DNA from 2 places in the Cupriavidus taiwanensis LMG 19424 genome. Region 1 is predicted to be linked to the other one. Evidence: riboswitches for the same ligand, from Rfam matches in the RefSeq annotation. Region 1 holds a riboswitch; the other holds the start of a gene.
The links. Region 1 has a riboswitch for glycine ahead of RALTA_RS17330 (D-amino acid dehydrogenase). Riboswitches for the same ligand answer to the same signal wherever they lie in the genome.
Positions count from the first base shown of each region.

Region 2: linked by a shared signal. The riboswitch ahead of gcvT (glycine cleavage system aminomethyltransferase GcvT) and the one ahead of RALTA_RS17330 (D-amino acid dehydrogenase) in region 1 are both predicted to bind glycine.

Region 1 covers NC_010530.1:351,338-367,363, forward strand. Annotated here, with positions in the region: gene RALTA_RS17295 (sensor histidine kinase) at 1-223, opposite strand, end outside; gene cqsA (alpha-hydroxyketone-type quorum-sensing autoinducer synthase) at 276-1,526, opposite strand; gene RALTA_RS17305 (acyl-CoA dehydrogenase family protein) at 1,999-3,177, opposite strand; gene RALTA_RS17310 (tripartite tricarboxylate transporter substrate binding protein) at 3,219-4,217, opposite strand; gene RALTA_RS17315 (IclR family transcriptional regulator) at 4,360-5,199, opposite strand; gene RALTA_RS17320 (CaiB/BaiF CoA transferase family protein) at 5,324-6,559, shown strand; gene RALTA_RS17325 (MltF family protein) at 6,778-8,325, shown strand; gene RALTA_RS17330 (D-amino acid dehydrogenase) at 8,306-9,574, opposite strand; glycine riboswitch at 9,629-9,748, opposite strand; glycine riboswitch at 9,749-9,847, opposite strand; gene RALTA_RS17335 (TonB-dependent receptor) at 10,073-12,361, shown strand; gene RALTA_RS17340 (sialidase family protein) at 12,366-13,613, shown strand; gene RALTA_RS17345 (TlpA family protein disulfide reductase) at 13,610-14,116, shown strand; gene RALTA_RS17350 (DUF3597 domain-containing protein) at 14,160-14,636, opposite strand; gene RALTA_RS17355 (Bug family tripartite tricarboxylate transporter substrate binding protein) at 14,863-15,852, opposite strand; gene RALTA_RS17360 (tripartite tricarboxylate transporter substrate binding protein) at 15,909-16,026, opposite strand, start outside.
Region 2 covers NC_010528.1:3,239,059-3,255,084, forward strand. Annotated here, with positions in the region: gene RALTA_RS15015 (ABC transporter substrate-binding protein) at 8-1,042, shown strand; gene RALTA_RS15020 (UvrD-helicase domain-containing protein) at 1,067-3,163, opposite strand; gene RALTA_RS15025 (glycine zipper 2TM domain-containing protein) at 3,433-3,660, shown strand; glycine riboswitch at 3,735-3,822, shown strand; glycine riboswitch at 3,844-3,969, shown strand; gene gcvT (glycine cleavage system aminomethyltransferase GcvT) at 4,064-5,191, shown strand; gene gcvH (glycine cleavage system protein GcvH) at 5,291-5,671, shown strand; gene gcvP (aminomethyl-transferring glycine dehydrogenase) at 5,823-8,753, shown strand; gene RALTA_RS15045 (L-serine ammonia-lyase) at 8,846-10,222, shown strand; gene RALTA_RS15050 (MBL fold metallo-hydrolase) at 10,278-11,015, shown strand; gene RALTA_RS15055 (OsmC family protein) at 11,045-11,518, shown strand; gene RALTA_RS15060 (alpha/beta hydrolase) at 11,538-12,395, shown strand; gene RALTA_RS15065 (YMGG-like glycine zipper-containing protein) at 12,540-13,031, shown strand; gene RALTA_RS15070 (YbdK family carboxylate-amine ligase) at 13,092-14,207, opposite strand; gene RALTA_RS15075 (cation:proton antiporter) at 14,207-15,433, opposite strand; gene RALTA_RS15080 (tetratricopeptide repeat protein) at 15,601-16,026, opposite strand, start outside.

The DNA.
Region 1 (16,026 bases):
TTTCATAGGGCTGCGGGAACACATAGGACCAGATCACGTAGTACAGCGGGTGCCCCACCACGCCCAGCGCGCCCACCATCTGGATCCGCCGCAGGCGGATGACGCTTTCCTCGTCCAGCAGCGTGGCCCGCGCGGCGGTCTCGAACACGGCCTGCCACGCCTTGCGGGCCAGCCCGGCAAGGGTGGTGCGGCTGTCTTCCGCTTGCGCTACCTTTGCATCCATCTTTCAGGACTACTCCTCGCGGATGCCTGCGATCGGCCCGCTTGTGGGATTTTCAGGACTTGCGCCGGGCCCGGCGCGTCGAGGACCACTCTTCCAGCCGGACTTCATCGCGGATGCTGGCGAGCACGCCGACCAGGCGGTCGATTTCGTTGGCGCCAAGTTTCGCATGCAGCGTAAGTCGCATCAATGCCCGGTTTTTCGGCGTGGCCGGCGCACAGAATACCGCGCCGAAGATGCCGCGCCGCTGCAGCGCGTCGCGCAGCACCTTCACCTGCGGTTCGCTGCCGGCTTCCAGCCCGATAATCTGCTCGGAGCCCTCGCTGATGTTGTAGCCCAGTGCGGAAATCGCGGCCCGGGTCTCGCGGGTGATCGCATGCAGGCGCGCGCGGCGCTCGTCCGCGGTGGCAATGAAGTCCGTGACCGCATCGAACCACGCAATCTCGTGGCGCAGCAGCCCGGAGCTGAAGATGGCCGGGCGCGATTCCACCGCGAAGAAATCCTTGAAGGCTGTGGAGCAGGCCACGTAGCCCGCGCGCCCGGCAAAGGCCTTGGCCAGCGACGCGGTGCGGAAATGCACACGCTCCGACAGCCCCAGCGCCGGCACCAGCCCTCCGCCACGCGGGCCATGGGTGCCCAGCGAGTGCGATTCGTCCACCACCAGCACGCAGCCGGACGCTTCGGCCAGTTCGACATAGTCCACCAGCGGCGCCACGCTGCCGGTGGTGCTGTAGACCGAATCCACCATGATCACGCCGGGGCCGAATCGCTCCAGCTGGCGGCGCACGTGCTCGCAATCGTTATGGCGCACCGGCACCGCCTGCGCGCCCGCGGCGATGATGCCTTCCCACAGCGAGGCATGGCCGTTCATATCGATATAGACCGGAATGCCGGGGCCGGCGATGCACTGCACCAGGCCAACGTTGGCGGCCCAGCCGGACTGGGCGATCAGCCCGTCCTCGGCCTGCATCAGGTCGGCGATCTTGCGCTCGACCCGACGCTGCGGCGTATCGCCGTGCATGAACACGGACGACATCAGCAGCTCCGGCGCGTCATTGCCGAAGGCCCGCATCTGCGCCTGCGCCAGCGAGGCTTCGCCCAGCAGGCACAGGTAGTCGTTGCTGCTCAGGTGCAGCGCGTCGGGGCCGGGCGTCAGCCCGTGCAGCAGGTGGTCCCCGCCCCAGAGCTTGCCCATCCGCTCTTCGAAATGCTGTGCCATCCGCGTGGTGATCCAGGGCGGCAGGGTCGGGGCCTTGTTGCGGGAGGCGGGGTGGCGGAATTGCACAGGCTCGGCTTCGGAGAGCATCGGTCGTCCTTCAACAGTCAGATGAGAATGGGAGGGAATCGGCAAGGCTTGCATGGCGACTGCGCCAAAGCCAGCCGCCCATGCGTGGGGGGTGCCGGGCGCAACGTTCCCCTGGCAGCGCGCCGGGTGCCGGCATGTCGTGGAACGCGGTTTATGTAGCGACCACTGTGCCAGTCTTAGCCAAGGATTGTGACGGGACTTCCACCAATCCAGCGTCTGCATGCAGACTAGATGGACGGGAGGAGTCGGTCACGCGGCAGCGCAAGGGAGGGAGGGTTCAGCAGGGGTTTTCGCACTGAACGTGCTTGATAAAGCACTTGTGCGGGGCGCGATGCCGGGCGCTGGGCGGCCCGGGGCGCTGTCATGCGAGGTCGTGGCTGGCTGCCGCGCGGCGCTGGCGGCCGCGCGTCGTGAAGGGGGGCGGCCGTTGTGCGCGCGCTGGCCGCCCCGCCGTAGTGCAAGGATCCGGCACTCAGCCTGCGCCGGCAGCCTCCAGCGCGGCGCCGCGCGCTTCCAGGGTACGGCGGGCAATATTGAGCTGGTGGATCTGCGTGGTGCCTTCATACAGCCGGAACAGCCGCACATCGCGATAAAAGCGCTCGGCCACGGTGCGCGCCATATAGCCGCTGCCGCCGAACACCTGCACCGCCCTGTCCGCCACGCGGCCGGCCATTTCCGAGGCGAACAGCTTGCACATCGACGCCTCCATGGTCACGTCCTCGCCAGCGTCGCGCTTGCGCGCGGTCTCGAGCACCAGCGCGCGGGCGGCATGCAGCTCCGTGTTGCTGTCGGCAATCATCTGCTGCACCAGCTGGTAATCGGCAATCGGCTGGCCGAACTGGCGGCGCTGCGCCGCATAGCGAACCATCTCGTCGACCAGCCGGATCGCCGGCCCCACGCACAGCCCGGCCAGGTTGATGCGCTGCTTGTTCAGCGCCTTCATTGCGGTCTTGAAGCCCACATTGGGTTTGCCGCCGACGATCGCGCTGGCCGGCACGCGGCAGTCCTTCAGGTAGACGTCGCCCACGGGCGAGCCGTGCTGGCCCATCTTGCGTTCGGGCTCGCTGGTGCTCAGGCCCGGCGTGCCGCGCTCGACCAGGAAGGCACTGATGCCGTGCGCGCCCGGCGTGCCGGGGTCGGTGCGGGCGAATACGGTGAACAGGTCGGCGATCGGCGCATTGGTGATAAAGCACTTGCTGCCGTTCAGCACGTAATGGTCGCCGTCCTGCCTGGCCGTGGTCTGCAGCGCGGTGGCATCGGAACCGGCTTCCGGTTCGGTCAGCGCGAAGCAGCCGGTGACCTTGCCGGAGGCCAGCTGCGGCAGGTAGCGCTGGCGCTGCGCCTCGGTGCCGTCGGCCACCAGCGATTCCGCGGCGATGCCGGTGTTGCCGCCGAAGCGGGCGCGGAACACCGTGGCCGCCTGCGACACCTCGATGTTCACCTGCGCCAGCTCTTCGGTGGTCAGGCCGGCGCCGCCGTAGGCCTCCGGAATGCTGTGGCCGAACAGGCCGAGGCGGCGCATCTGCTCGACCACGGGCTCGGGGATGACATCGGTCTGGTCGATCTGCGCCTCGAGCGGGATGCAGGTTTCCAGCACGAAGCGGCGAAGTTCGGCAAGCAGTGCTTGCTGGCGGGCGGAGTCGCGGATCATGGAGGGGTTCCGGTGGTGGATGGAGGGTGGTGGGGGCGCGGCTACTGTGCCGTGATGCCGGCGGTCTTCAGCACGCCGGTCCATTTCTTCGTTTCGGCATCGAGGAAGCGGTCGAACTCGGCCGCGGATTGCGGGCCGAGGTCCATGCCGAGTTCGCCCAGGCGGCGCGCGGTCGCAGCGTCGGCGGTGGCGCGCGCGGCGGCGTCGGCCAGCTTGCGCACCACCGCGTCCGGCGTGCCCTGCGGCGCCACCAGCCCGAACCACCCGCCCACTGCATAGCCAGGCAGCGGCGCCGCCTCGGCCACAGTGGGCACGTCCGGCAGCACCGGCGTGCGTTTGGACGAGGTCACGGCCAGCGCGCGCAGCTTGCCGCTCTGCACCTGCTGGCGCGCAATGGCGGAGGTCAGCGCCATCATCGAGACGCGCGCGCCCAGCAGGTCGCTCAGGGCCTCGGGCTGGCCCTTGTAGGGCACGTGGGTCAGCTTGACGTGCGTCATCTGCGCCAGCAACTCCGCCGACAGGTGGTTCGAGGTGCCGATGCCCGCGCTGGCATAGGTCAGCGTGCCCGGCTGCTTGCGCGCGGCGTCGAGCAGTTGCGGCAGCGTGCGCAGCGGCGACGAGGCCGGCACCACGATCACGTTGGGCACCGCGCCGATGCCGGCCACGGCGCGGAAGTCCTTGCCGCCCTTGCCCTGGATCGACGGGTTGAGCAGCGGGCCAACCACGTAGCTGGGGCTGACCGCCAGCAGCGTGTAGCCGTCGGCAGGAGACCTGGCGACAAGGTCGGCGCCGATGGCGCCGCCGGCGCCGGTCTTGTTCTCGACGATCACCGGTTGCTGCAGCACCTTGGCCATGTTCTCGGCCGTGATGCGGGTGACCGAGTCGACCACGCCGCCCGCCGAGAACGGCACGATGATCCGCACCGGGCGGTCCGGGAAGCGCGCCGCGTCGTCGGCGGCGGCCAGCGTCGCCGCGGGCGTCAGCGCGGCGCAGGCCAGCATGCCGGCAGCGAGCCGGCGCAACGGGTAAAAGGCATCCATCTTGTCTCCTTGGTTGCCTGCGCCCGGGACGTTGCCGGGCGCGAGGTCGGTCTCATGCAGGCCTCTGGCGGGCCGCTGGTCCTTGGCCCTGCCGGCGGCATTGCCGGCAGGCTGCGCTGGCGCGCCGCTGTCCCGTGAGGGGTCAGCGCGCGCAGCTCAGTTCGATCTGCCGCACCGCTTCGCGCAGCCGCGGCGCCACCTCGCGCTCCAGCAGGTTGTCGCGATTGCGCGATGCCGCGATGGTGCAGTTCAGCGCGAACGGGTCCTCGTGCAGCGACTGGCGCAACGGCGCCGCGATCGCATGGATCTCGGGCCGCCATTCGCCGCGGCTCAGGCAATAGCCGTGCGCGCGGAAATGCTTCTGGTCCTCCGTCCACATCTGGCGCTCCTGGCTGAAGCGCTGCGGGTCTTCGACCCGCAGCCGGTTCAGCAGCGCCGTGCGCTCGTCCGCGCTGCACGCCAGCAGCACCGCGCGGCCGATGGCACTGGCCAGCAGCGGGCGCGTGCTGCCGATGTCCGGCTGGTAGAAGTTGCCCGGATCCAATCGGCAACTGTCCACGTAGACCACCGACAGGCGCTCGCGCATGCCCAGGTTCACGGTGCAGCCAGTCTCGCGCGCGATGGCCTCCATATAGGGCCGGGCCACCTGGCGGATCGCCAGACCGGCCAGCATCGGGTAAGCCAGCGCCAGCACGCCCGCGCCGAGCCGGTACTTCTGGTTGCCGGGCACGCGGCTGAGAAAACCCAGCAGCCCCAGCGTGTACGTGAGCCGCGATACCGTCGCCTTGGGCAGCCCGGTGCGCGCCACGATGTCCTGGTTGCCCAGCACCGGGCTGGACGGCGTAAAGGCGCGCAGCACCTCGAGCCCGCGCGACAGGTTGGTGGCGAACTGGCGATCGGTGGCGAGGGCGTCCTCGCTGGCCAGGCCGGGCAGGGGTTCCGGGTTGCGGTCCATGCTGTGCGGTGGTTGCTTGGGTTCCATGCTGGGATCCGGAAATGGGGGCGTCACTGTTGTAGCACGACAGTTCCGCACAGCGAAACCGTACTTGCGCCCCGGCCGGCCGCCTGCCACCTTGCAGCGGACAACCTTGCCGCCGGAGACCCGCATGCCAGACACCAACGCACAGCCTGTATCGCCCGAAGCACCGGGCAACGGCCCGCTTGCCGGGTTGCGCATCCTCGACATGGCCACCGTGGTGGCGGCGCCGTTTTCCGCCACGCTGTGCGCCGACATGGGCGCCGAGGTGGTCAAGCTGGAACTGCCCGACGGCAGCGATCCGCTGCGCGGACTCGAGCCCGTCACCAGGGACCACGCGCTGTACTGGAAAGTGACCAACCGCGGCAAGCGCGGCATCTCGCTGGACGTGCGCACGCCGCGCGGCCGCGAGATCTTCCTGCGCCTGCTGCCGCGCTTCGACGTGCTGGTGGAGAATTTCCGCACCGGCACGCTGGCGCGCTGGGGACTCGATCTTGAAACGCTGCACGCGGCCAACCCCAGGCTGATCGTGCTGCGGCTGACCGGCTTCGGCCAGACCGGGCCGGATGCGACGCGCCCGGGGTTTGCCCGCATCTTCGAAGCCAGGAGCGGCTTCACCAATCTCGCAGGCACGGCACAGAGCGGGCCAATGCATATGAACTACCCGGTAGGCGACATGATCGCCGGCCTGTTTGGCGCCTTCGCCATCGCCACCGCGGTGGCGGAGCAGCGCGCCAGGCCAGCCCAGCCCGGCCGCGAGATCGACCTGGCCGCCACCGAGGCACTGTTCCGCCTGCTGGATCCGCTCGCCATCGAATACGAACAGCTCGGCCATGTGCGCCAGCGCGCCGGCAACCGCACCACCTACGCCGCGCCGTCCAACATGTACCGCACGGCGGACGACACCTGGGTCACCGTGGTGGCCTCTTCCGATGCCACCTTCCGCCGGCTGGCCGAAGCCATGGGCGCACCGCAACTGGCCCAGGCACCGGAGTACGCCACCAACGCCGGCCGCGTGCGCCATATCGAAGCCCTCGACGGCTGCATCGCCGAGTGGTTCGCCGCGCAGCCCTACGCCGCCGCCGCGGCGCGGCTGGAACAATGCCAGGTGCCGTTCAGCAAGGTGTTCAGCATCGCCGATATCGTCGAAGACCCGCAGATGGTGGCGCGCCAGGCCATCGTGCGGCTGCCCGATGCAGACCTGGGCACGGTGCCGGCGCCTTGCGTGGTGCCGCGGTTTTCGGGCTACGCGCCGCCGTCACCGCGTACCGGGCCGGATGTGGGGGAACACAATGCGGAGGTGTATGGGGAGTTGGGTATTGGGAAGGAAGCGTTGGCGCGGTTGCGGGAAGAGGGGGTGGTTTGACATAGCCGTACTGCGGCGAGAAGTCATCCTCGCTGAATGCCCGTGGCGCAGGCCAGGCGATGTTGCGCGAAGTGGCGGCCGCGTACTTGCTCCGGGCTTGCAACTCCCCCGCTTGCAACTCCCCGGCTTGCAACTCCCCGGCTTGCAACTCCCCATTTGGCGCCTAGACTCCATATGGGCAAACCGCGCGCTTGCTTGCGCGGCTTGCAACCCCCGCCATGTCCGCTGTCCGCCCTTCCCGTTGGCTGGCAGGCCTCCTTGTGTCTGGCCTGATGGGCGCGCTCAGCCTTTGCGGGCCGGCTGCCCTGGCCCAGCAAAAAGCGCCATCGCAAAATCCGCCAGCCGCGGCATCGGCCCCTGCCGCTACCGCTGCGACAGGCCAGGACACTCCCGCGAAGCCGCGCGGCCTGAACCTTGCCAACAAGCCCCGTACCGGCGACTTCGACGTGATGCTCAAGAGCCGCGTCATCCGCGTACTCGTGCCGTACAGCCGCACGCTTTACTTCAGCGACAAGGGCCGCGAGCGCGGACTGACCGCGGAGCTGGTGCGTGACTTCGAGCGCTACCTGAACAAGAAATACGCCGACCAGCTCGGCAAGCGCCCGCTGACCATCATCATCATCCCGACCACGCGCGACCGGCTGCTGCCCGACCTGATGGCAGGGCTTGGCGATATCGCCGCCGGCAACCTGACCGAGACCGAAAGCAGGCTGAAGCAGGTGGACTTCACCGCGCCGCGCGACCGCAAGCCGGTGCGCGAACTGGTGATCACGGGGCCCAAGGCGCCGCCGTTGCAGCGCCTCGACGATCTCGCCGGAAAAACCGTGCACGTACGGCGCGCCAGCAGCTATTTCGAAAGCCTGACCGTGCTGAACGACGGCCTGCGCCGCGCCGGCAAGGCGCCGATCAAGCTGGTCATGCTGCCCGACGCGCTCGAGGACGAGGACGCGCTCGAGATGCTCAACGCGGGCGTGCTGCAGATCCTGGTGGTCGATGACTGGAAGGCCGCGACGTGGGCGCAGATCCTGCCCAACATCAAGGTGCGCGAAGACCTGGCCGTGCGCGAAGGCAGCTATACCGGCTGGGCCTACCGCAAGAACAGCCCGCAGCTGCGGCAGGCGATCGAAGACTTCTACGTCAACTTCGTCAAGAAGCAGGGCGGTGCGGAGTACCGGCTCAAGCAGACCATGCTGCGCATCAAGCAGATCAAGAACAATACCGACGATGCTGAGTACAAGCGCTTCCAGCAGACCATCGCCTTCTTCGAGAAGTACGGCAAGGACTATGGCTTCGATCCGCTGATGCTGGCCGCGCAGGGTTTCCAGGAATCCCAGCTGAACCAGGACGCACGCAGCCATGTCGGCGCGGTCGGCATCATGCAGATCATGCCGGCCACCGGCAAGGAACTGAATGTCGGCAACATCCGGATCGCCGAAGCCAATGTCCACGCCGGCGCCAAGTACATGGACCGGCTGATGACGAAGTACTTCCCCGACGCGCATTTCTCGGAGGCGAACCGGCCGCTGTTCGCCTTTGCCAGCTATAACGCCGGGCCGGGCAATATCGCCAAGATGCGCAAGGAAGCGGCGGCGCGCGGGCTGGATCCCGACAAGTGGTTCAACAATGTCGAGATCGTGGTGGCCGAGAAGATCGGCATCGAGACCACCACCTATGTGCGCAATATCTACAAGTACTACGCGGCGTACCGGCTGATGCAGGACATGCAGGCGTCGCGCGAGCGCGCGATCAGGCAGGTGCAGAAATAGCGGCCGGAACCGCCATCGCCGGCGCGCTTCCCAGCGCCTGGTCCACAACCCCCGCCACCATGTCCGCCGTCACCGCCGACAAGGTCCACCCCAAATGCCCGTGGCCGGTGTTGTAGAAGATGCAGGCCGCGCGGCCGCGACCCACGCGCGGCAGCATGTCGGGCATCATCGGCCGCAGCCCGGCCCACGGCACCACGCTGCGCGTGCTGACGCCGGGGAAGCACTGCTGCACCCAGTCCACCAGCGGGCGGATGCGGTCGGCGCGGATATCGCGGTTGGTGCCGTTGAACTCGGCGGTGCCGGCGACGCGGAAGCGGTCGTCGCCGAGGCGGCTGGTGACGAGCTTGGTTTCGTCGTCGAGCAGGCTCACCGTCGGCGCCGCCGCGCGGCTCGCGTCGTCGGCCAGGTTGACGGTGATCGAATAGCCCTTGACCGGATAGATGTTGACGCGGTCGCCCAGCCCGGCCGCCAGCGCGCGGCTTGCCGTGCCTGCGCAGATCACGGCGCCGTCGAAGGTGGAGGTGGCCGTGTCGGCGCCATCCTGCACGGTGACGGTGGCGCGCTTGCCGTCTGTTTTTACTGCACGCACGTCCTGGCCGTAGAGGCAGCGCACGCCCAGGCGCGCAATGGCCGCGGCCAGGCCGCTGGTGAACTTGTGGATGTCGCCGGTGGAATCGCTTTCGGTGAAGTAGCCGCCGTAGTACGACCCCGCCAGCGTCGGCTCGATCGCGCGCATTTCCTGCGGGGTCACGGCGCGCCGCTCCAGTCCGCCTTGCGCCAGCAGCGCGGAGACCCGGCCGGCATGCTCGAAGCCGGCGCGGTCGCGGTAGATATGGAGGATGCCGGCCCGCTTCAGGTCGAAGTCGATGCCTTCCTGCGCCGCCCACGCAAACAGGTGCTCGCGCGCGGCGATGGCCAGGCGAGCGGTCTCGATGGTGTTGCGGCGATAGTGGGGAATCGACGCGATGAACTCGGCGAACCACGACAGCTTGTGCCAGCTGGGCCGGGGATTGATCAGCAGCGGCGCATCGTTGCGCAGCATCCACTTCATCCCCTTGACGAGCGTGGACCAGTGGGTCCAGACCTCGGCGTTGGAAGCGGAGAGCTGCCCGCCGTTGGCGAACGAGGTCTCCATGGCGGCGTAGCGGTGCCGCTCGAACAGCGTGACGGAGAATCCGCGCCGGGCGAGCGCGTAGGCGGTGGTGACACCAGTGATGCCACCGCCGATGACAGCGATTGTCTTCATGATCTGCAGGATCCAGGAACGTCGAAGGGTAGGAGTCCGCACGCGACATGCGTGGCGGACGCCCCCTCTGTTCTGGACCTGAGAGATTCGCGGCGCCTTGCCGCGGGGGCGGGGCGCGCTTGCTCCTTCGGTATGCCGGGCGGACGATGGCGTCCGGCATTCTTCAGAGTGCACTGACGGGTGATGCCGGTCCTTTTGCCTGAGAGTTTCCGGGGCGGTTGCTCCTTCGGCGCCGTGCGCGGCGGGCGCCGCGACAGTCTCTCCCTGCATCACGCTGGCTGGAGGCCAGTCGGGGCAATGTAGTGACAAGGCTCCGTATTGGATATGCGGGTTAACACCGATGCATATGGATATGACCGTGCAAGGCGCGTCGCTATGTCGCATCGGCCCGCGGCTTGCGGCCCCATAAAATGTCAGCGCCCGCTAGCAGGGAGGTCCGGGGAGGAGCGCCTGATGCTGCGCAGGCGTAGCGAGCCCATAACGACGACAACAAGGTATTCCGTGAAGAAACATCGCATTGCACTGGCCGCTTCGGCAGTGCTGATGGGCCCCGCCGTGGCCGCTGCCCAAGGGGTGGAGGCAGCCGTGGGGGCGCCCGCGCCGCTGCAGGAGGTGGTGGTATCGGCCCGCCCCGACCGTGCCGAGACGCCGGCGATCCCGCCCAACACGCCGGCGCCGGCGTATGGCATCAGCAGCACGCGCATGGCCGACTTCAACGTGGTCAATACCGAGGACGCGCTCAAGTACGCGCCCAACCTCGCCGTGCGCAAGCGCTTTATCGGCGATATGAATTCGATCATCTCGGTGCGCAGCACCAGTTCGCGCCAGTCGGCGCGCGGGCTGGTCTATGCGGACGGGCTGCTGCTGTCCAACCTGCTCGGCTCGGACTTCAGCTTCCCGCCGCGCTGGTCGCTGGTCAATGCCGCCGAGATCGAGCGCATGGACGTGCTGTACGGGCCGTATTCGGCGCTGTATCCCGGCAATTCGCTGGGCGCGACGGTGCTGATTACCACGCGCACGCCGGAGAAGTTCGAGGGCGATGCCAGCGTGCAGCTGTTCACGCAGCGCTTCGGCCTGTACGGCACCCACGACAACTTCAACGGGGTGCATGCCAATGCCTATGTGGGCGATCGTGTCGGCCCGTTCTCGTGGCTGGTCAGCGTGGACCGGCAGGACAGCAAGAGCCAGCCGCTCAGCTTCTATACCGCGTCGCGCTCGACGCGGCCCGCTGGTGCGGCGGACACGCCGGTTTCCGGCGCCTATTTCGACCAGGACCAGAGCGGGCGCGACCGCGTGGTGATGGGCGTGAACAGCGAGGGCGTCACGCACACGGTGCAGGACCAGCTCAAGCTCAAGCTCGGCTACGACATCACCAGCACGCTGCAGGCGCAGTTCACCGCCGCCTACTGGCAGCAGGACCGCTCCAACACCACCGGCAGCTACCTGCGCGATGCCAATGGCAATGTGGTGTCCGGCGGCCCGGTGAACATCGGCGGCTACCAGTACGTGATTCCGGCCAATGCCTTTGCGCCGGGCAACGGCGAGGACGCGCGCTGGCTGTACGGCCTGTCGCTGCGCACGCGCAACCAGACCGGCTGGAATTTTTCCGGCGTGGCGTCGCTGTTCGACGTCAGCAAGGACGTGAGCCGCAGCGCCAACACCGTCGCCAACGGACCGGGCACGGTGACGTATGGCGACGGCACCGGCTGGCGCACGCTCGACCTGAAGGCCGACTACCGCCCGCAGCAGTTGCAGGGCGGGCACTGGGTCACGTTCGGCTACCACTACGACAACTACCGGCTGACCAATACCACCTACAACACCTCGGACTGGCGCGCGGCCACCATCACCGCGTTCAACAACGCCTTCACCGGCAAGACCGAGACCCAGGCGCTCTACGCGCAGGACGCCTGGTACTTTGCCGAGGACTGGAAGCTGATCCCGGGTGTGCGCTACGAACACTGGCGCGCCTATGACGGCAGCCGCAGCGAGCCTGGCGTGGACATCGGCTATCCGGTGCGCAGCGAATCCAACTGGTCGCCCAAGCTGGCGCTGGAGAAGGCGTTCGGGCAGGACTGGCTGGGCCGGCTGTCGCTGGGCCAGGCCTATCGCTACCCGACCGTGAGCGAGCTGTTCCAGGGCCGCATTACCGGCACTTCGCTGATCAACAACGATCCCAACCTGCGGCCGGAACGCTCGTTTTCGAAGGACCTGACCTTCGAGCGCACGGTGGAGGCGTCGAACTTCCGCGTTTCGCTGTATGAGGACGATATCCGCGATGCGCTGGTCAGCCAGACCAACACCACGGTGTTTCCTACCGTCACCAGCTTCCAGAATGTCGACCGGGTGCGCACGCGCGGCATCGAACTGGCCTACGACGGGCGCGATGTGCTGGTGAGCGGATTCGACCTGTCGGCCAGCGGCGCCTACAACCATTCGAAAACGCTGGAGAACGCCAACAACCCGGCCTCGGTGGACAAGTATTTCTATCGCATCCCGAAGTGGCGCGCCAACCTGGTTGGCACCTATCGCTTCACGCCGGCATGGGCCGGCACGCTGGCGATGACCTATTCGGGCCGGCAGTACAATACGCTCGACAATTCGGATACCAACCCCGACACCTTCGGCGGCACCAGCAGCTTCCTGACCTTCGACGTCAAGGTGACCTACAAGCCCGCGCGCAATGTGCGGCTCGGGCTTGGCATCGACAACCTCACCGACCAGCGCTATTACGTCTACCACCCGTACCCGGGCCGGACGTTCTACGCCGAGGCGAAACTTTCCTTCTGAGCACGTGAACACGCTGACCAACACCATGCCAGGCGCCCGCCGCGCTGTCCGCCTGATCGCTGCGGGACTGATGGCTTGCGCTACGCTGGCGTCGGCCACCGCGGCCGCGCAGGCGCATGGCAGCCACGCCGGCCACGGCGGCCAGGCCAAGCCGAAAGCGAGCGAGCTGGGCACCGGTGCCGCCTTCGACCGCGACGGCAAGCTGTGGATTGCCTACAAGGACGGCCAGCATGTCGCGGTGCGTGCGTCGGCGGACTACGGTCGCAGCTTCAGCGCGGCGCGGCATGTCAATGCCGCGCCGGAGCCGGTCGCCGCCGATCACGAAAGCCGCCCCAAGGTGGCCACCGGGCCCGACGGGCAGGTCTACATCTCCTGGACCCAGCCGCTGCCCACGCCATGGACCGGCTTTATCCGCTTTGCGCGCTCCACCGACGGCGGCAAGAGCTTTGCCGAGCCGCTGACGGTGCATGCCAACCGCGACCAGATCGCACACCGCTTCGACGCCCTCGCGGTGGACCCGGCCGGGCGCGTCTTCGTCAGCTGGATCGACAAGCGCGACGTGGCCGCCGCCGAGGCGCGCAAGCAGCCGTATGCCGGCGCCGCGATCTACTACGCCGTGTCGGACGACCACGGCAAGACCTTCCAGGGCGACTACAAGATTGCCGATCAATCTTGCGAATGCTGCCGCATCGCGCTGTCGCCCACGCCCGACGGCGGGATGCTGGCGCTGTGGCGCCATGTGTTCCCGCCCAACGCGCGCGACCACGCGCTGGCGCTGCTGGGTTCCGATGGCAAGGCCACGCCGACGCAGCGCGCCACCTTCGACGACTGGCGCATCGACGCGTGCCCGCACCACGGCCCTGGCGCTTCCGTCGCGCCCGACGGCACGGTGCACATGGTGTGGTTCAGCATGCGCGCGGGCAAGCCGACGGTTTCGGTGGGGCGCTGGCGCGACGGCAAGCTGCAGGCGCAACACGCGCTCGATGATCCGCGGGCACAGCATGCCGATATCGTCGCGCTGAACGACAACGACATCGCGGTGGTGTGGAAATCGTTCGACGGCCAGCAGACGCGGCTTTCCGCCATGCTGTCGCACGATGGCGGCAAGTCCTGGCAGACGCGCAAGCTGGCCGGCACCGAGCGCGATTCCGACCAGCCGCACCTGCTGCAGCACGCCGGCCGCGCCTACGTGCTATGGCGCACCGAGACCGAGGGCTTCCAGGTCTTCGCGCTCGGGCAGGAGGGCGCATGATGCGATCGCGCCGCCAACTGCTTGCCGCCGCGGCTACCGCGTGCGCGCTGCTACTCGGCACCGCCAACGCCGCCGATCCCGCCAATCGTGTCGCCGTGTTCGATTCCGCCAACGCCGCGCGCATCGCCGCCAGCCAGCAGGGCAAGCCCTTCGTGCTGGTGGTGTGGTCGCTGGATTGCGTCTATTGCAAGCGCAATTTCGACGCGCTCGGCAAGCTGCGTGCGAAGCATCCCGAGCTGCGCGTGGTCACGCTGTCCACGGACAGCGTCGAGTCCTTGCCACAGGTGCGGCAGGTGCTCGATCGCGTCAGGCTGGCGCGCAATGCATGGGTGTTCGGGCACGAGCCCCAGGAACGCCTGCGCTATGCGGTCGACCCGGACTGGATGGGCGAAATGCCGCGCACCTACTTCTATCGCGCCGACGGGCAGCGGCAGGGCGTGTCCGGCGTGATCGGCGACGCCGACTGGGCACGGCACCTGCGCTGGGCCGGCATCGCGGGCTGAGACTGCCGCGGCGCCAGCCCGGCGCCGCCTTCTACGTCATCAATCAGGACAGTTCCTTCGGCAGCTTGCCGCCGTTGGCGGCCAGTTCCTGCATCAGGCGCTTGTGCAGCCACACGTTCATCGCCGCGGAATCGTTCATGTCGCCGGTGTAGTGCAGCTCGCGTGCCAGTTCCTTCCGGTGTTCCAGGCTGCTGTCGATGCCGAGCGCCTTCATCGTATCGACGATGGACGTGCGCCAGTTCAGCGTCTGCCCGCTTTGCTGCGCCATCCGGTCCATGATGGCCTCGACATCGACGCCCGACAGCGGCGCGGATTGCGCCCCGGCCGGCGACCCGGCGGTGCCCTGGACGTTGCCCGCGGGCGCCGCGCCGGTGCCGGCAGTTGGCGCAGTGCCGGCTGGCGCGCCCGCTGAAGTTGGCGTTCCGGCGGCGGGTGGCGTGCCGGCAGTGGTCGCCGTGGTGGTTGCTGCGGGCTTGTCCTTGCCCAGCAGCTTGTTGAGGATGTCCTTGAAGATGCTCATGGCGGGCTCCTGAAGGGTGAACGGGGCAGCAAGCCCTTGCAGGTTCCGGGCCACCGTCGCGGCGCGTTGCCGCGGCGCCTGTAACCCAGCCCGTCCGCCGCATCGTTTGTAAATGGTGCATGTAGCGGGTTCGGCTTCCACCCGACGACCGCTGGCATCGGCCAAGTGCCGTGTCCTTTGCACCGTTGCAAGAAGGCCGTGAGGCACCGCGCGGTGGCGGCCGATATCAATCCGGCTTGATACCGGCCCGCGCAATGATCGGCCGCCAGCGCTGCTGCTCCTGCGCGATGAAGCGCGAGAACTCCGCCGGCGTGCCGCCCACCACGATGGCCGCGTCCGCGCTCAGGCGTTCGACCGAGCTCTGGCTCTTCACGGCTTTCATGGTGGCGTCGGCCAGCTTGTCGGCGGCGGCCTGCGGCAGCGAGGCCGGCGCCAGCAGGCCATACCACTGTGTCATCTCGAAGCCGGGATAGCCTTGCTCGGCCACCGTGGGCACGTCGGGCAACTGCGCGATGCGCTGGGTCGTGCCGGTGGCGATGCAGCGCACCTTGCCGGCCTTGATGAACTGCAGGATCGCCGGTGCCCCGACCGCGGCGGCGTCGAGCCGGCCGGACAGCAGGTCGGTGATCTGCGGGCCGCTGCCGCGGTACGGCACGTGGGTGATGAAGGTGCCGGTGGCGGCCTTCAGGTATTCGAAGGCCAGGTGGCCGGCGCTGCCGTTGCCGGCCGAACCATAGTTCAGCTTGCCGGGCTTGCTCTTGGCCAGCGCCACGAATTCCTTCAGGTTCTTCGCGGGCACGTCGGGATGGACCACGTACAGGCTCGGCACCTTGGACAGCAGCGAGATCGCGCGGAAGTCCTTGACCGGGTCGTACGGCAGCTTCGGGAAGATGAAGGGATTGACCGCCAGCGTGCCGATATGGCCGAGGATCAGCGTGTGGTTGTCATCGGCGCGCGCGACCTCGCCCATCGCGATATTGCCGGCGGCGCCCGGCTTGTTTTCGACGAACACGGACACGCCGAGCAGCTTGGTCAGCTCCGCCGCGGTCGAACGCGCGACGATCTCGGAACTGCCGCCTGGCGCGAACGGCACCACCAGCCGGATGGGCTTGGCCGGCCACGCCTGGGCGCGGGCGAGCGAGGGCGCCAGCGCGCACGCGCCCAGCGCGGCGCTGGCCTTGAGCAGTTGGCGGCGAATGGGATTGGCTGCGGTCATGCTTGTCTCCTGGGGTTGCGGTAGCCGGGCCGCGAAGCGGCAGGGTGGCTGCGTGGTTATTCGGGCCGGATGTTGCCGTCGCGGATGACCTTGGCCCATAGCCGCGCCTGCCCGTCGATGAACTGTCGCGCTTGCGCCGGCGGTGCCGCCACGACTTCGCCACCAAGCTCGGCC
Region 2 (16,026 bases), on a different contig from region 1:
GAGCGGCATGGCGCTGGCGCTGCCGGCGGTGCCGGTGGGTTCCGCCCTGGCACAGGCGCCGCGCACGGTGGTAGTCGGCCATCTGGTCGACCGCAGCGGCGCGCAGGCTGACCTGGCGCGCGATTACCTGGCCGGGGCCAAGGTCCTGTTCGACGCCGTCAATGCCGCCGGCGGCGCGATGCGCATCCGCCATGTGGTGCGCGATGCCGACCCGGATCCGCGCCGCGCGCTGGCGCAGGCGGTGTCGCTGGCCGATAGCGAACAGGCCGGGTTGCTGTTCGGTCCCGGCGACCGGCTGCTGCCCGTGCTGGCGTCTTCGGCCGAACTGGTCCGGCGCGGCATCCAGATCGTGGCACCGCTGTCAGGGCTGGCGCTGTCCGCGGACAATGTCTGGTTCACGCGCGCCGACTACCAGGCCGAACTGGACGCCGCCGCGCAGCAGTTGCGCGGCTACGGGCTGACGCACATCGCGCTGGCCGTGGCACCGGATTTTGCCGTGTCGTCGCTGGCCCGGCTGGAGGCGCAGACCGGCACCCGGGCGGTGGTGCTCGAAGGCACCGGCGAAGCGGCGGCGCGACGCATTGCCGCCGCGCGCCCGGGCGCGGTGATCGTCGCCGGCGACACCCTGGCCTATGCCGGTCTGGGCCGGGCACTGGCCGCGCAGGGTTGGTACGGGTTCCTGGTCGGCCTGTCCTCGGTCAGCGCCAATGCCGCGCGCGAGATCCTCGGCCGCGGCTACGCCGGCGGCCTGGTGCTGACCCAGGTAGCGCCGGGCCCGCAGCAGGCCACGTTGCGGGTGGTGAAGGAACACGTGGCGCGCATGAAGCAATACCTGGACGAGCCGCCGTCGCCGGCGACCCTGGCGGGCTATATCGGCGCCGCCTGGCTGGCGCGGTCGCTGCAGGGCGCGCGCCCGGGCGGCACGGCGGAGCTGCGGCGGGCGCTGCAGGGGCGCGTCGACGTGGGCGACTTCACGCTGGATTTCACGCACGGGCAGCGCGGCTCGCAGTACGTGACACTGGCGGTGACAGGCGCGCGCTAGACGTTGCTAGGGCGCCGGGCACGCTCAGCCGGCGACCGCCTTGCCACCATTGCCCAGCAGCGCCTTGAGCGCGCCGAGGCGGTCCTTCGGGCTCATTGCCGGGGTTGCGTCGACCGGCGCGGGCGCCTCTTCCAGCTTCATCTCGCCGATGAAGCGCGACGGCTGGCACGAGTAGGTCTCCCGCGCGCGCTTGCGCTTCTTGCACCAGCTGATCTGCAGGCTGCGCTGCGCGCGCGTGATGCCGACGTACATCAGCCGGCGCTCTTCCTCGATCTTCTCGTCGGTCATGTCGTCGTCTTCGCGGCAGTGGGGCAGGATCCCCTCTTCCACGCCGACCAGGAACACGTGCGGATATTCCAGTCCCTTGGAGGCGTGCAGCGTGGACAGCCGCACGGCGTCGGGATCTTCCTCGCGCCCTTCGAGCATGCTCATCAGCGCCACGGTCTGCGTCAGCTCGAGCAGGTTCTTGCCTTCGCTGCCGAAGCCGTCGGCGTTGTCGTAGCCGGTGGCTTCCTCGCCCTCGGCCGCTTCCGGCTTGGTGCCCTTGCGCTTGAGCCATTCGAGGAACTCGAGCGTATTGGTCCAGCGCGACTGCGCCTGCCGTTCGTCGAAGCTGTCGTACAGGTAGGCCTCGTAATGGATGCCGGCCATCAGGTCGTCGAGCACCTCGGTGGCCGGGTCCTTCGCCGCGCGGTCGGCCAGCCGCACCATCGATTCACAGAACACGCGCAGCGGCTCCAGCTGGCGCGGCTGCAGCTTGCCCTCGATGCCCCCCATCATCGCCGCCTCGAACAGCGACACCTTGGCCTGCCCGGCGAACGTGCCCAGCACTTCGAGCGTGGTGTTGCCGACGCCGCGGCGCGGCGTGGTGATCGCGCGGATAAAGGCGGGATCGTCGTCGGGATTGGCGATCAGGCGCAGGTAGGCGCAGATGTCCTTGATCTCGGCCTTGTCGAAGAAGCTCTGGCCGCCCGACAGCACGTAGGGGATGCGCTCGCGCCGCAGGATCTGCTCGAACAGCCGCGCCTGGTGGTTGCCGCGGTACAGGATGGCGTAGTCGCGGAACTGCGCGCGGCGCTCGAACTTGTGCGCCGACAGGCGGAACACCACCGACTCGGCCTCGTGCTCCTCGTCGTTCATCGGGTGGATGGCAATGGGATCGCCCATGCCGTGCTCGCTCCACAGCTTCTTGTCGAACAGCTTGGGATTGTTGGCGATGACCGCGTTGGCCGCTTCCAGGATGCGCACGGTGGAGCGGTAGTTCTGCTCCAGCTTGATGACCTTGAGGTTGGGGAAGTCGGTCTGCAGCCCGCGCAGGTTGTCCAGCGTGGCGCCGCGCCAGCCATAGATGGCCTGGTCGTCGTCGCCCACCGCGGTGAAGGCCGGCGCGCGCAGGTGCGAGCCGCCCGCCAGCAGCTTGAGCAGCTGGTACTGGCAGGCGTTGGTGTCCTGGTACTCGTCGACCAGGAAGTAGCGCAGGCGGTTCTGCCACTTGAGCCGGACCGCTTCATCGCGCGCGAACAGCTCCGCCGGCAGGCGGATCAGGTCGTCGAAATCCACCGCCTGGTAGGCGTTCAGCGTGGCGACGTAGTTGCGGTAGACCAGCGCGGCCTGGTGCTCGTCGGCATTGGCGGCCTGCGCGATCGCGGCCTCGGGATCGACCATGCCGTTCTTCCACAGCGAGATCGTGCTCTGCACGCCGCGGATCAGCTTCTTGTCGGTGGTACCCAGCTGCTCCTGGATCAGGCCGAAGCAGTCGTCCGAATCCATGATCGAGAACTGCGGCTTGAGGCCGACGTGCTCCGCCTCCATGCGCAGGATCTGAACGCCCAGCGAGTGGAAAGTACAGACCGTCAGCTGCTTGAGCGGGATGCGCTTGCCCTCGCGCGTGGTCTTGCCCTCCATCAGCTTGGCGATGCGCTCCTGCATCTCCTTGGCCGCCTTGTTGGTAAACGTGACGGCGGCGATATGGCGCGGCTCGAAACCCTTGTCCTCGATCAGATGCGCGATCTTCTGCGTGATCACCCGGGTCTTGCCGGAGCCCGCGCCGGCCAGCACCAGGCAAGGTCCGTCCAGGTAGCGGACGGCTTCGGATTGGGCGGGGTTCAGGCCATGGGTCATGCGGGCAGATGTCGGGGCGGCAGCGGAATCGAGGAAAAGAAGGGATTTGCCGGCATCCCGTCACCCGGGGCTGCGGCAAAGCCGTCGATGTTAACACGCGCGCCGCGGCGGGTCAGTCAGCGCAAGCCGCGCGCGCGGGCCCGGCTGTGTCACTGGCGTAACACTTCGTAAAGACCGGAGCCAATGACATAACGCGACACTCTAACCAGTGTGTCCCCCGGTCCGCCGGATCGCTCGGGCATGCACAAATCATCACATCGGAGCCAACAATGAAAACCCTGCAAACTTTGACCAAGGTGACCCTGATCGGCATGACGGTCGCGGCCTTTGCCGGTTGCGCGGACATGACCCCGAAACAACGTAATACCGCCATCGGCGCAGGTGCCGGCGCGGTGGGCGGCGCCGTGCTGACGGACGGCAGCGCCCTGGGTACGCTGGGCGGGGCGGCAGTGGGCGGTGTTATCGGTAACGTCGTCACCGACGACAAGAAGAAGTAAGCACTGTCGCGCAGCGGCGGGTACGGCAGCCTCTGCCTTGGTTTGACAAAGGCGGGGGCCTCCCGTACATTGCGCGCATCCGACCGGGAGAGCGCGCATCGCCTGCGCCGCCGAAGGGGTATCACCCGAAAACTCTCAGGCACCACGGACCGGTCGGATCGGCATGCAACATGCACACGATGCATGCCGCACTCTGGAGAGCGGCACCCGCCATTCGTGGCGAGCGTGCCCACCGAAGGGGCGCGCGAGGACTGGAATCCGCAGGATCCGCCTCGTAATCTCTCAGGTATCGAGGACAGAGGGGTCATCCGCCGCAGCGGATTGCTGGCCATATCGGCTGGCGATCGTTGCGGCGGATGACCCTTTTTTGTTTTCGCCAACCGAGACTGCCCCCGAGGATTCCATGACGCTCCAGGCCACGCCCCTCAACGCTATCCACCGCGCCCTCGGCGCCCGCATGGTCGACTTCGGCGGCTGGGACATGCCGGTCAACTATGGCTCCCAGATCGAGGAGCACCATGCCGTGCGCAACGATGCCGGCATGTTCGACGTCTCGCACATGTGCGTGGTCGACCTCGCCGGCCCCAATACCCGCGCCTTCCTGCGCGGCCTGCTGGCCAACAACGTCGACAAGCTGCAGACCCCGGGCAAGGCACTCTATTCCTGCATGCTTGACGAGCACGGCGGCGTCATCGACGACCTGATCGTCTATTTCTTTGCGGAAGACCGTTTCCGCCTGGTCGTCAACGCCGGCACCGCGGTCGGCGATATCGACTGGATCCGCGCCCGCAACGAGGCCACCGGCAGCGGCGTGACCATCACGCCGCGCCGCGAGGACGTTGCGCCCGCGGGCGTGCCGCCGCTGGCGATCGTCGCGGTGCAGGGGCCCAATGCCCGCGCCAAGGTCTGGAGCACCTTCCCGTCGACCCAGCCTTCCGACGCGCTCAAGCCGTTCAACGCGGTGGTGGTGCAGGATCCGGCCCTCGGCGAAGTGATGGTGGCACGCACCGGTTACACCGGCGAAGACGGCTTCGAACTGGTGGTACCGGCCGCCAGCGTCGCCGGCCTGTGGGAAAAGCTGCAAGCCGCCGGCGTGCGCCCGGCCGGCCTGGGTGCGCGCGACACGCTGCGCCTGGAAGCCGGCATGAACCTGTACGGCCAGGACATGGATATCAAGGTCTCGCCGCTGGATGCGGGCCTGGCGTGGACGGTCGACCTGCAGAGCGAGCGCGACTTCACCGGCAAGGCGGCGCTGGCCGCGGCCGGTTCGCGCCAGCAGTTTCTCGGCCTGATCCTGCGCGACAAAGGTGGCGTCCTGCGTGCCCACCAGAAAGTCATCACCCCCGCCGGTGACGGCGAAATCACCAGCGGCACGTTCAGCCCCTCGCTGTCGCAATCGATCGCGTTCGCGCGCCTGCCGCAAGGCGTGAACGTGGGCGACACCGTGCAGGTGGAGATCCGCGACCGCAAACTCAACGCGACTGTGGTTAAACTGCCGTTTGTGCGTCATGGCAAGGCACTCGTGAGCTAAGGGAACGCCCCGCTCACCCAACGGTCGCCCTCGCCTGCCGGCAACGTTGCCGGGCAGGCATCACCCAACAAGAAACAGATCTGAATCCGGAGAACCTTCATGAATTTCCCCGCTGACCTGAAGTACACCGAGTCGCATGAGTGGGTGCGCGTCGAAGCCGACGGCACGCTCACCATCGGCATCACCGACCACGCCCAGGACGCGCTGGGCGACATCGTCTTCCTGGAGCTGCCCGAAGTGGGCAAGGCGGTCGGTGCCGGCGACGCGCTGGCCGTGGTCGAGTCGGTGAAGGCCGCTTCCGACATCTACGCGCCCGTGGCCGGCGAAGTGATCGCCGTCAACGAGGCCGCCACCGCGGCGCCGGAAAGCGTCAACGCCAACGCCTTCGACGCGTGGCTGTTCAAGCTCAAGCCGGCCAACGGCGACGACGTCAACGGCCTGATGTCGGCCGACGCCTACAAGGCCAGCGTCGGCGCCTGATTTTCGTCATTCCCGCGCAGGCGGGAATCCAGTGGCTTGCTTGCGCCGCTGAAAAAGTCACTGGGTTCCCGCCTTCGCGGGAACGACAAGCAAATTGACAGCGCGCCGGCGGGCTGACCACCTGCCGACGCGCCCCACGAGGTTCTTGCCAATGAACGCCCCGCTTCCCATGACCGCCGCCCAAGTGAACCGGCCCACGCTGGCCGAACTGGAGGCGCGCGACGCCTTCGCCGCCCGCCATATCGGCCCCGATACCCCCGAGCAGCAGCACATGCTGAAGGTGCTCGGCTATGACAGCCGCGCCGCGCTGATCGACGCCGTCATCCCCGCCGCCATCCGCCGCCGCGACGGCATGCCGATGGGCGAGTTCACCGAGCCGCTGAGCGAAGAGGCCGCGCTGGCCAAGCTGCGCGCGCTGGCGGGCAAGAACAAGGTGCTGAAGAGCTTCATCGGCCAGGGCTACTTCAACACCATTACGCCCGGCGTCATCCTGCGCAATATCTTCGAAAACCCCGCCTGGTACACCGCCTATACGCCCTACCAGCCGGAAATCTCGCAAGGCCGCCTGGAAGCGATGCTGAACTTCCAGCAGATGGTGACCGACCTGACCGGGCTGGATATCGCCAACGCGTCGATGCTCGATGAAGGCACCGCCGCCGCCGAAGCGATGACGCTGCTGCAGCGCGTGAACAAGCACGATTCCAGCGTCTTCTTCGTCGCCGACGACGTGCTGCCGCAGACGCTGGAAGTGGTACGCACGCGCGCGCTGCCGCTGGGCATCGAAGTGAAGGTCGGCCCCGCCGCCGACGCCGCTTCCGCGGGCGCCTTCGGCGTGCTGCTGCAGTACCCGGGCGTGAACGGCGACATCCATGACTACCGCGCCATCGCCGACGCCGTGCACGCGGCCGGCGGCCTGGTGGTGGCTGCCGCCGACCTGCTGGCGCTGACGCTGATCGCCGCGCCGGGTGAATGGGGCGCCGACGTGGCCGTGGGCAACTCGCAGCGCTTCGGCGTGCCGCTGGGCTTCGGCGGCCCGCACGCCGGCTATATGGCGGTGAAGGATGCGTTCAAGCGCTCGATGCCGGGCCGGCTGGTCGGCGTGACCATCGACGCGCAGGGCAACAAGGCCTACCGCCTGGCACTGCAGACGCGCGAGCAGCATATCCGCCGCGAGAAGGCCACCTCCAACATCTGTACCGCGCAGGTGCTGCTGGCGGTGATGGCGTCGATGTACGCGGTCTACCACGGCCCGCAAGGCCTGAAACGCATCGCGCAGCGCGTGCATCGCCTGACCGCGACGCTGGCTGCCGGCCTGGAAACGCTCGGCTTCGCGCGTACCAACGCTACCTTCTTTGACACGCTGACCGTGGAAACGGGCTTCAACACCGAAGCCATCCACGCCGCTGCGACTGCGCGCGGCATCAACCTGCGCCATGTCAGCGCCACGCGTGTGGGCATCTCGCTGGACGAGACCGCCACCCGCGCCGACGTGGTCGCGCTGTGGGAAGTCTTTACGCAAGGCAAGCCGTTGCCCGCTGGCCTGGACTTCGACAAGCTCGAAGCCGCCACGCAGGACGCGTTCCCCGCAGCGCTGGCACGCACCAGCGAATACCTGACGCACCCGGTCTTCAACACGCACCACGCCGAGCACGAGATGCTGCGCTACCTGCGCATGCTGGCAGACAAGGACCTGGCGCTGGACCGCACCATGATCCCGCTGGGCTCGTGCACGATGAAGCTGAACGCCACCAGCGAGATGATCCCGGTGACGTGGCCCGAGTTCAGCCAGATCCACCCGTTCGCGCCGCTGGACCAGACCGTGGGCTACCGCGAGATGATCGACCAGCTCGAGGCCATGCTTTGCGCCGCCACCGGCTACGCCGCGGTCAGCCTGCAGCCCAACGCCGGCTCGCAGGGCGAGTACGCGGGCCTGCTGATCATCCATGCGTATCACGCCAGCCGCGGCGAAAGCCATCGCGACATCTGCCTGATCCCGTCGTCGGCGCACGGCACCAACCCGGCGTCGGCGCAGATGGCCGGCATGAAGGTGGTGGTGGTGGCCTGCGACGAGAACGGCAACGTCGATCTGGAAGACCTGGCGAAGAAGGCCGAGCAGCACAGCCAGAACCTGGCTGCGATCATGATCACCTACCCGTCCACGCACGGCGTGTTCGAGCAGGGCGTGCAGCAGATCTGCGAGATCGTGCACAGGCACGGCGGCCAGGTCTATGTCGACGGCGCCAACATGAACGCGATGGTCGGCACCGCCGCGCCGGGCCAGTTCGGCGGCGACGTGTCGCACCTGAACCTGCACAAGACCTTCTGCATTCCGCACGGCGGCGGCGGCCCGGGCGTGGGCCCGGTCGCGGTCGGCGCGCACCTCGCGGACTTCCTGCCCAACCAGGACAGCGTCGGCTACCGGCGCGACGAGCGCGGCATCGGCGGCGTGTCGGCGGCACCGTTCGGCTCGGCCAGCATCCTGCCGATCTCGTGGATGTATATCGCGATGATGGGTTCGGCCGGCCTGACCGCCGCGACCGAAAACGCCATCCTTGCCGCCAACTATGTCGCCAAGCGCCTGGCACCGTACTACCCGGTGCTCTACACCGGCCAGCACGACCTGGTCGCGCACGAGTGCATCCTGGACCTGCGCCCGCTGCAGAAAGAAACCGGCATCAGCAACGAAGACGTGGCCAAGCGGCTGATGGACTACGGCTTCCACGCGCCGACCATGAGCTTCCCGGTGCCGGGCACGCTGATGATCGAGCCGACCGAAAGCGAGGCGCTGCATGAGCTGGACCGCTTCATCGACTCGATGATCGCGATCCGCCAGGAAATCGGCCGCGTTGCCGACGGCACGTTCGACCGCGAGGACAACCCGCTCAAGCACGCGCCGCACACCGCCGCGGTGGTGACCGCCAACGAGTGGACCCACCAGTACACGCGCGAGGAAGCCGCCTACCCGGTGGCATCGCTGCGCACGCAAAAGTACTGGCCGCCGGTCGGCCGCGCCGACAACGTGTACGGTGACCGCAACCTGTTCTGCGCCTGCGTGCCGGTCAGCGACTACGTGGTGGACTGAGCCGGCATCCCGGCCACAAGCTAAGCTGTACTCAGGGCGCCGCGCAACGCGGCGCCCGCCGGCCTGGTCCGGCGTCAATCTGGAGGCCGTCCGTGGCAGTCAGCGTATTCGATCTGTTCAAGGTGGGCATCGGCCCGTCGAGCTCGCACACCGTGGGCCCGATGCGCGCGGCGCTGATGTTCGCGCAGGGGCTGGAGCGCGACGGGCTGCTGCCGCAAGTCGCCAGCGTGCGGGTGGAGCTGTACGGCTCGCTCGGCGCCACCGGCAAGGGCCACGGCACCGACAAGGGCGTGATCCTGGGCCTGATGGGCGAGGCGCCCGACACCATCGACCCCGATTCCATCGACACGCGCCTGGCGGCCCTGCGCAAGACGCGCGAGCTGTCGCTGCTGGGCCGCCACATCGTGCCCTTCGTCGAGAAGGAGCACATCGCCTTCTACCGGCGCGAGGCCATGGCCGAGCATCCCAACGGCATGAAGTTCCATGCCTTCGACGGCAGCGGCGCGAGCCTGCGCGAAGCGCGCTACCTGTCGGTGGGCGGTGGCTTCGTGGTCACGGCGGGTGCGCCCAACACCCAGGTGCTCAACGCCGCGCAGCAGCTGCCGCATCCGTTCCGCAGCGGCAAGGACATGCTGCAGATGGCACAGGACAGCGGCAAGAGCATTGCGCGCCTGATGCTGGAGAACGAACTGACGTGGCGCAGCGAGCAGGAAGTCGTCGACGGCCTGCTGCATATCTGGGACGTGATGCAGGCCTGCGTGGCGCGGGGCTGCCGTACCGATGGCGAACTGCCGGGGCCGTTCAGGGTCAAGCGGCGCGCGCCCGAGTTGTACCGCAGCCTGACCGAGCGTGCCGAGCGCACGCTGTCGGACCCGCTTTCGGTGATGGACTGGGTCAACCTGTACGCCATCGCCGTCAATGAAGAAAACGCCGCCGGCGGACGCGTGGTCACGGCGCCGACCAACGGCGCGGCCGGCATCATCCCCGCGGTGCTGCACTACTATGACCGCTTCGTGCCTGGCGCCAATCGCGAGGGCGTGGTCGACTTCCTGCTCACCGCGGGCGCGATCGGCCTGCTGTACAAGCTCAACGCATCGATCTCCGGCGCCGAGGTCGGCTGCCAGGGCGAAGTCGGCGTGGCGTGCTCGATGGCGGCCGGCGCACTCGCCGCGGTCACCGGCGGCAGCCCGGCTCAGGTGGAAAACGCTGCCGAGATCGGCATGGAGCACAACCTGGGCCTGACCTGCGACCCGGTCGGCGGGCTGGTGCAGATCCCGTGCATCGAGCGCAACGCGATGGCGTCGGTCAAGGCAGTCAACGCGGCGCGCATGGCGCTGCGCGGCGACGGCACGCATTACGTGTCGCTCGACTCGGTGATCAAGACCATGCGGGAGACCGGGGCCGACATGAAGACCAAGTACAAGGAAACGGCGCGCGGCGGCCTGGCGGTGAATATCGTGGAGTGCTAGCGCTGGCGCGGCGTATCATGGCGGCGTTCCCCGGCCAAACAACAAGAGGACGGCCATGCAGACCTTCCACCAGCTGTTCGACGAGACCTCGTCCACCTTCACTTACCTGCTGATCGACGCCGCCACCGGGGACGCGCTGCTGATCGATCCGGTCGACCATCAGCTCGAGCGCGACCTCCAGCTGCTGCACGAGACCGGCGCGCGCCTGGCGTGGGTGATCGAGACCCATGCCCATGCCGACCACATCACCTCGGCCGGCCACCTCGCCTTGCAGACCGGCGCGCATACCGCGGCGCCGTCCGGCTGCGACATCAAGCCCGCGCACAAGCAGCTGATCGACGGCGATACCGTCGCCTTCGGCAAGCAGCTGCTGCGCGCGATCCAGACGCCCGGGCACACCGCCGGCAGCATGAGCTACCTGTGGGAAGAGCCCACCGCCGACGGCATCGTGCGCCGCGTCTTCACCGGCGATGCGCTGCTGATCGATGGCTGCGGCCGCACCGATTTCCAGTCCGGCGACGCCGGCACGCTGTACGACAGCCTGACCCGCAAGCTGTTCGCGCTGCCCGACGACACGCTGGTCTATCCGGCCCATGACTACAAGGGCCGCACCGTGTCCACCATCGGCCATGAACGCGCGCACAACAGCCGCGTCGCCGGCCGCACGCGCGAGCAGTTCGTCGAGATGATGCGCAACCTGAACCTGCCGCGCCCCAGGCTGATCGATGTCGCCGTGCCGGCCAACCAGCGCCTGGGCCTGCGCGATGGCGAGAGCGTGCCGCACGGCGCCTGAAATCTTTCCCCAACCCCAGGAGTCCCTGCATGTCCACCTACACCGCTGAAGTCCTGTGGCAACGCGACGGACAGGATTTCGCCGGCAACCGCTACAGCCGCCGGCATCTGCTGCGCTTCGACGGCGGCGCCGAAGTACCGGGCTCGTCATCACCCCATGTGGTGCCGGTGCCGATGTCCGACGCCAGCGCGGTCGATCCGGAGGAGATGTTCATCGCCTCGCTGTCGAGCTGCCACATGCTGTGGTTCCTGTCGCTCGCCGCCAAGCAGCGCCTGGTGGTCGACCGCTACCTGGACGCGGCCACCGGTGTGATGGAAAAGAACGCCGACGGGCGCATGGCGATGACGGTGGTGACGCTGCGTCCGCAAGTCACGTTTGGCGGCGAGGCCGAACCGACGCGCGAACAGCTCGACGCCCTGCACCACGCCGCGCACGAGGCCTGCTTTATCGCCAACTCGGTCAGGACCGAGGTGCGCTGCGAACCTGTGTACGCCGGCGTCTAGCCGCGTCACGCACACGGCCATGCCTGCCAGCGCGCTGCCTGGCGCAACGAAACCCGTGGCGCAGCCACGGCCGGCGCGGGCGCGCCCTTGGCGCTGGCTGGCCGCGGCGCTGGCGGGGCTGGCGGCGATCGCCATGCTGCAGGACCACTTCCTCTATTTCCCCGAACGCGCTTCGGTCGACGACATGGTCTCGCCCGGGCTGCGCGCGTGGCCGGGTCCGGACGACTTCCGCGGACTGGTGGCCGAGCCGCGCGGGCCGGTGCGCGCCACCGCCATGGTGTTCCACGGCAACGCCGGGCATGCCGGGCATCGCGACTACTACGCCAGTGCGCTGGCGCCGCTGGGCGTGCGCGTGATCCTGGCCGAGTATCCGGGATACGGGCCGCGCCCGGGCACGCTGGGCGAGCGAAGCTTTGTCGCAGACGCGGAACAGTCGATCGTGCTGGCGCGGCGCCAGTTCGACGGGCCGCTGCTGCTGATCGGCGAATCGCTGGGCGCTGGCGTGGTGGCGGCCGCGGCGGCGCGCCAGCGCGACAGCATTGACGGCGTGCTGCTGATCACGCCGTGGGACAAGCTGGCGCACCTGGCCTCGCACCACTATCCCTGGCTGCCGGCCGGCTGGGTGCTGCGCGACCGCTACGACAGCGTGGCCAATCTGGCCGGCTTCGGCCGCCCGGTGATGGTGGCGGTGGCCGAACGCGACACCATCGTGCCGGCGCGCTTCGGCAAGGCGCTCTATGCGTCGCTGGGCGAACCGCGACGGCTGGCGGTGATCGACGGCGCCGGCCACAACGACTGGACCGGGCATGTCGACCTGGCCTGGTGGCAGCAGGCCACCGCGTTCCTGCTGGCGCCGCCACCCACCACAAACAAATAACATCACGCCGCCAAAACACTGATTTGACTTAGCCCTGCGGGCCGCAAATACTGGCCTTCACAGAACACGGAACGGCGCTTGCCGCTCGCGCACCGGGCGGCGCGTCCGGCATTGCGTAGCCGACCACTGCGGGGGAACACGATCATGAAGCAACGCCAGCATCCCAAGCCCTATCTCGCCCTCGGCGCGCTGGCCGCGGCCCTCGCGCTGGCGCCGTTCCAGGCCACGGCGCAGAACAAGCCCATCGCCTATCCGGCCAAGGGCCAGAGCCAGCAGCAGCAGGCCAGCGACGACGGCGCGTGCTACAGCTGGGCCAAGCAGCAGACCGGCATTGATCCTGCCCAGGCCGCCAACGCGCCGCCGCCGGCCCAGGCGCAAAGCGGCCAGCGCGTGCGGGGTGCGGCAGGCGGCGCTGCCGCCGGGGCCGTGGCAGGCGCGATTGCGGGCGACGCCGGCAAGGGCGCGGCAATCGGCGCTGCAACGGGTACGGTCGCCGGCGGCATGGCGCACCGCCAGTCACGCCGCCAGGCGAACGCGGCCAACCAGCAGGCGGCGGCCAATACCAGCCAGGCGATGGGCTCGTACTACCAGGCCTGGGGCGCCTGCATGCAGGGGCGCGGCTACAGCGTCCAGTAAGGCCACGGCGCGTTCAACGCGCGCTCGGGTTGCCCCCTCGGGCCCTCTCAGGCAGCCCTCTCATGCAGCCCACTGGTCACACGCCTTGCGCACCGTCTCGCGCTGGCTGCGCGCCTCCGCGTCGACCTGGCGCAGCCAATGCGCGTCGCCGTCGCGGCGCTCGGCCAGGGCGCGGATATTGGCCAGCGCCGGCAGCGAGCCGAGCGCCTCGGCATGCGGCACCAGCGCGTCGCAGATCGACAGGATATGGTCCGCGATCGGCATGCGGGTCAGTTCGTTGGGGTGCACGTATTCGCCCTCCAGCCCGAAGCGGCACGCCTGGAAGCGGTTGAAGGTGTACACCAGGTAATCGTCTTCCTGCGGCATGAACGGGCGCGACAGCAACAGGTAGCGCGCCAGCATCTGGATATACGCGGCGATATCGCAGGCACGCTGCACCGTCAGCGGCGTGTCCATCACGCGGACCTCGATGGTGCCGAATTCGGGCTTCGGGCGGATATCCCAGTAGAAGTCCTTCATGCTTTCGATCACGCCGGTGTTGCGCATCTTCTCGAAGTACGCGGTGAAGGCATCCCACGTCAGCAGGAACGGCGCACGCCCGCTCATCGGAAAGGCCGCGACCGAATTCAGCCGTGCCGAGGCAAAGCCGGTATCGACACCCTGCACATAGGGCGACGACGCCGCCAGCGCCACGAAGTGCGGCACATAGCGGCCGATGGCATGCAGCAGGAACAGCGATTCGTCGGCGCTGGGGCAGCCGATGTGCACGTGCTGGCCGAACACGGTGAACTGCTTGGCCAGGTAGCCGTACAGCTCGGAGATGTACTGGTAGCGCGGCGAATCGGAGATGGTGCGGTCGGACCATTGCTGGAACGGATGCGTGCCGCCGCCGGCAATGCCCAGGTTCAGCGAACGCGAGGCCGCCACCATGAGGTCGCGCATGACCGTCAGTTCTTCAAGCGCCTGCTGGTAGCTGTGGCAGATGCCGGTGCTGATCTCGATCATCGACGGGCTGATCTCGGGCTTGATGTCGCCCGCATGCTCGGCGCCCTTGAGCGCGCGCAGCAGGTCGGGTGCGAACGGCGCCAGGTCATAGTCATGCCGGTTGACCAGCTGCAGCTCCAGCTCGACGCCGAAGGTCAGCGCCTCGGATTGCTTGAACGGTTCGAGCGACATCAGCGCCCTCCTCCATTGGCCCGGATATCGACGCGGACTTCGCCTGCGTAGCGCAGCGCCCAGGCCGCGATCACCGGGCCGAAAAGTTGTTCGATGGCCAGCGCGCACAAGATGATGGCCGCCAGCGGCTGCCCGGTGCCCGGATAGAGGCGCGCGACGTCATGCATCAGCAGGTAGGCCAGGCCCGACATCGGCGCCAGCGCCAGCCCCAGCGCCATGCACTGGCGCAGGCTCAGTCCCGAGAACGAACCCAGCGACACCACGCCGGCGAGCTTGGCGACGTGGCGCAGCACCACCAGCGCGATGGCGTAGACGCCGCCCACGGCCCAGTCCTGCGCCGTCAGCGGCAGGCCCAGCGACACCACCATCACGATAATCAGCAGGCTGCCGGCGCTGCCGAAATGCGGGGGCCACACGTGCGGCTGGTTGTCCTGGTGCTTGAACACCACGCCGGCCAGCATCAGCGTCAGCGGCATCGACAATTTTAGTACCCGGGTCAGCGCGAGCGTGAACAGCACCAGGCCGACCAGCACCAGGAAGCTGTAGTGGTCGTCGGCCGACATGCGGTCGTAGATGGCATGGCCGAGCTTGCCCACCAGCCAGGCCAGCAGGCATGAGCCCACCAGCAGGTACAACGGATGCAGCAGCGCCGCGCCCAGGTTGCCATATTCCGAATGCAGCCAGCCCGTGGCGACCTGCACGATCGCGGCGGCATAGATGCTGTTGAGCGCCGCCATGGCCAGCAGCCGTTCGGTGACCTGCCCCTCGGCGCGCAGTTCGTTCTTGAGCTGCAGCACGATGGTGGGCGAAGTGCTGACCGCAATGCCGCCGGCCAGGATGGCCACGCCGGGTGAGGCGCCGATCCACTGCAGCACCGCCGCCACCAACCCCCAGGTCAGCAGGCTTTCAAAGGCACTGGTCAGCAGCAGCCAGCGGTTGGCGCGCAGCCAGGTCAGCGAAAGCCGGTGGCCGAGTTCGAACAAGGCCAGCGCCAGCGCCATATCGATCAGGATACGGGTCTGGTTGATCATGTTCTCGTCGACGATGCCGCGGCCCAGCATGCCGGCGCACAACCCCGCCGCGGCGTACCCGACAATGCGCGGGCAACGCAGCCAGCGGCGGCTCAGCTCGCCCGCCAGGCCGGCGCCGACCAGGGCCAGCCCGACCCAGAAGAGGCCGCCGGGCGCGAGCGGGAGGCTTGGAAAAAGTTGGCTCAGTCCGTTCATGGCGACATGGTAATGTAAGCACTTCACAATCCATGTCAGTGATTGTCCGACACCGCACCAAACGCGCGTCTTATTTCAGCCATCTTCTCGTAAAAAACGCCATCTTCGGATGGCGTTTTTTACATTCCTTACATCCGCGGCCGAGGGCGCGGGTCCCGGGAGGCGCTTCAGACACCCCACATCTTCCACACCGGGCGCGTGGCCTTCAACGCCGCCTCGACCTGCCCATACAGCGTACGCGTGGCACCCTGCGCCGCACCGCGGGCGCGGGCCTTGTCGAAGTAGCCGAGCGCGGCCTCGCGCAGCCCCTGCCCGAGTGCGGATTGCACCGCGCGCAGGTACACCTCGGCATCCCAGTCCTCCCGCGCGGCGAAGGCGGCGACGAAATCCGCCAGCGCGGCGTCATGGCGGCGCGCGGCGTTGTGCACCAGTCCACGCTGCACGCGCGGGCCGGCCTGGTCGTGCGGATCGCCTTCGGTCAGCGCCACCGCCTGCTCGAACAGCGGCAGTGCGCGCTCGGGCTCGCCCAGGTCGCGCCAGACCTGGCCGAAACGGTTGTACAGCCAGGCATCCTCCACCAGCAGTGCGCGGCG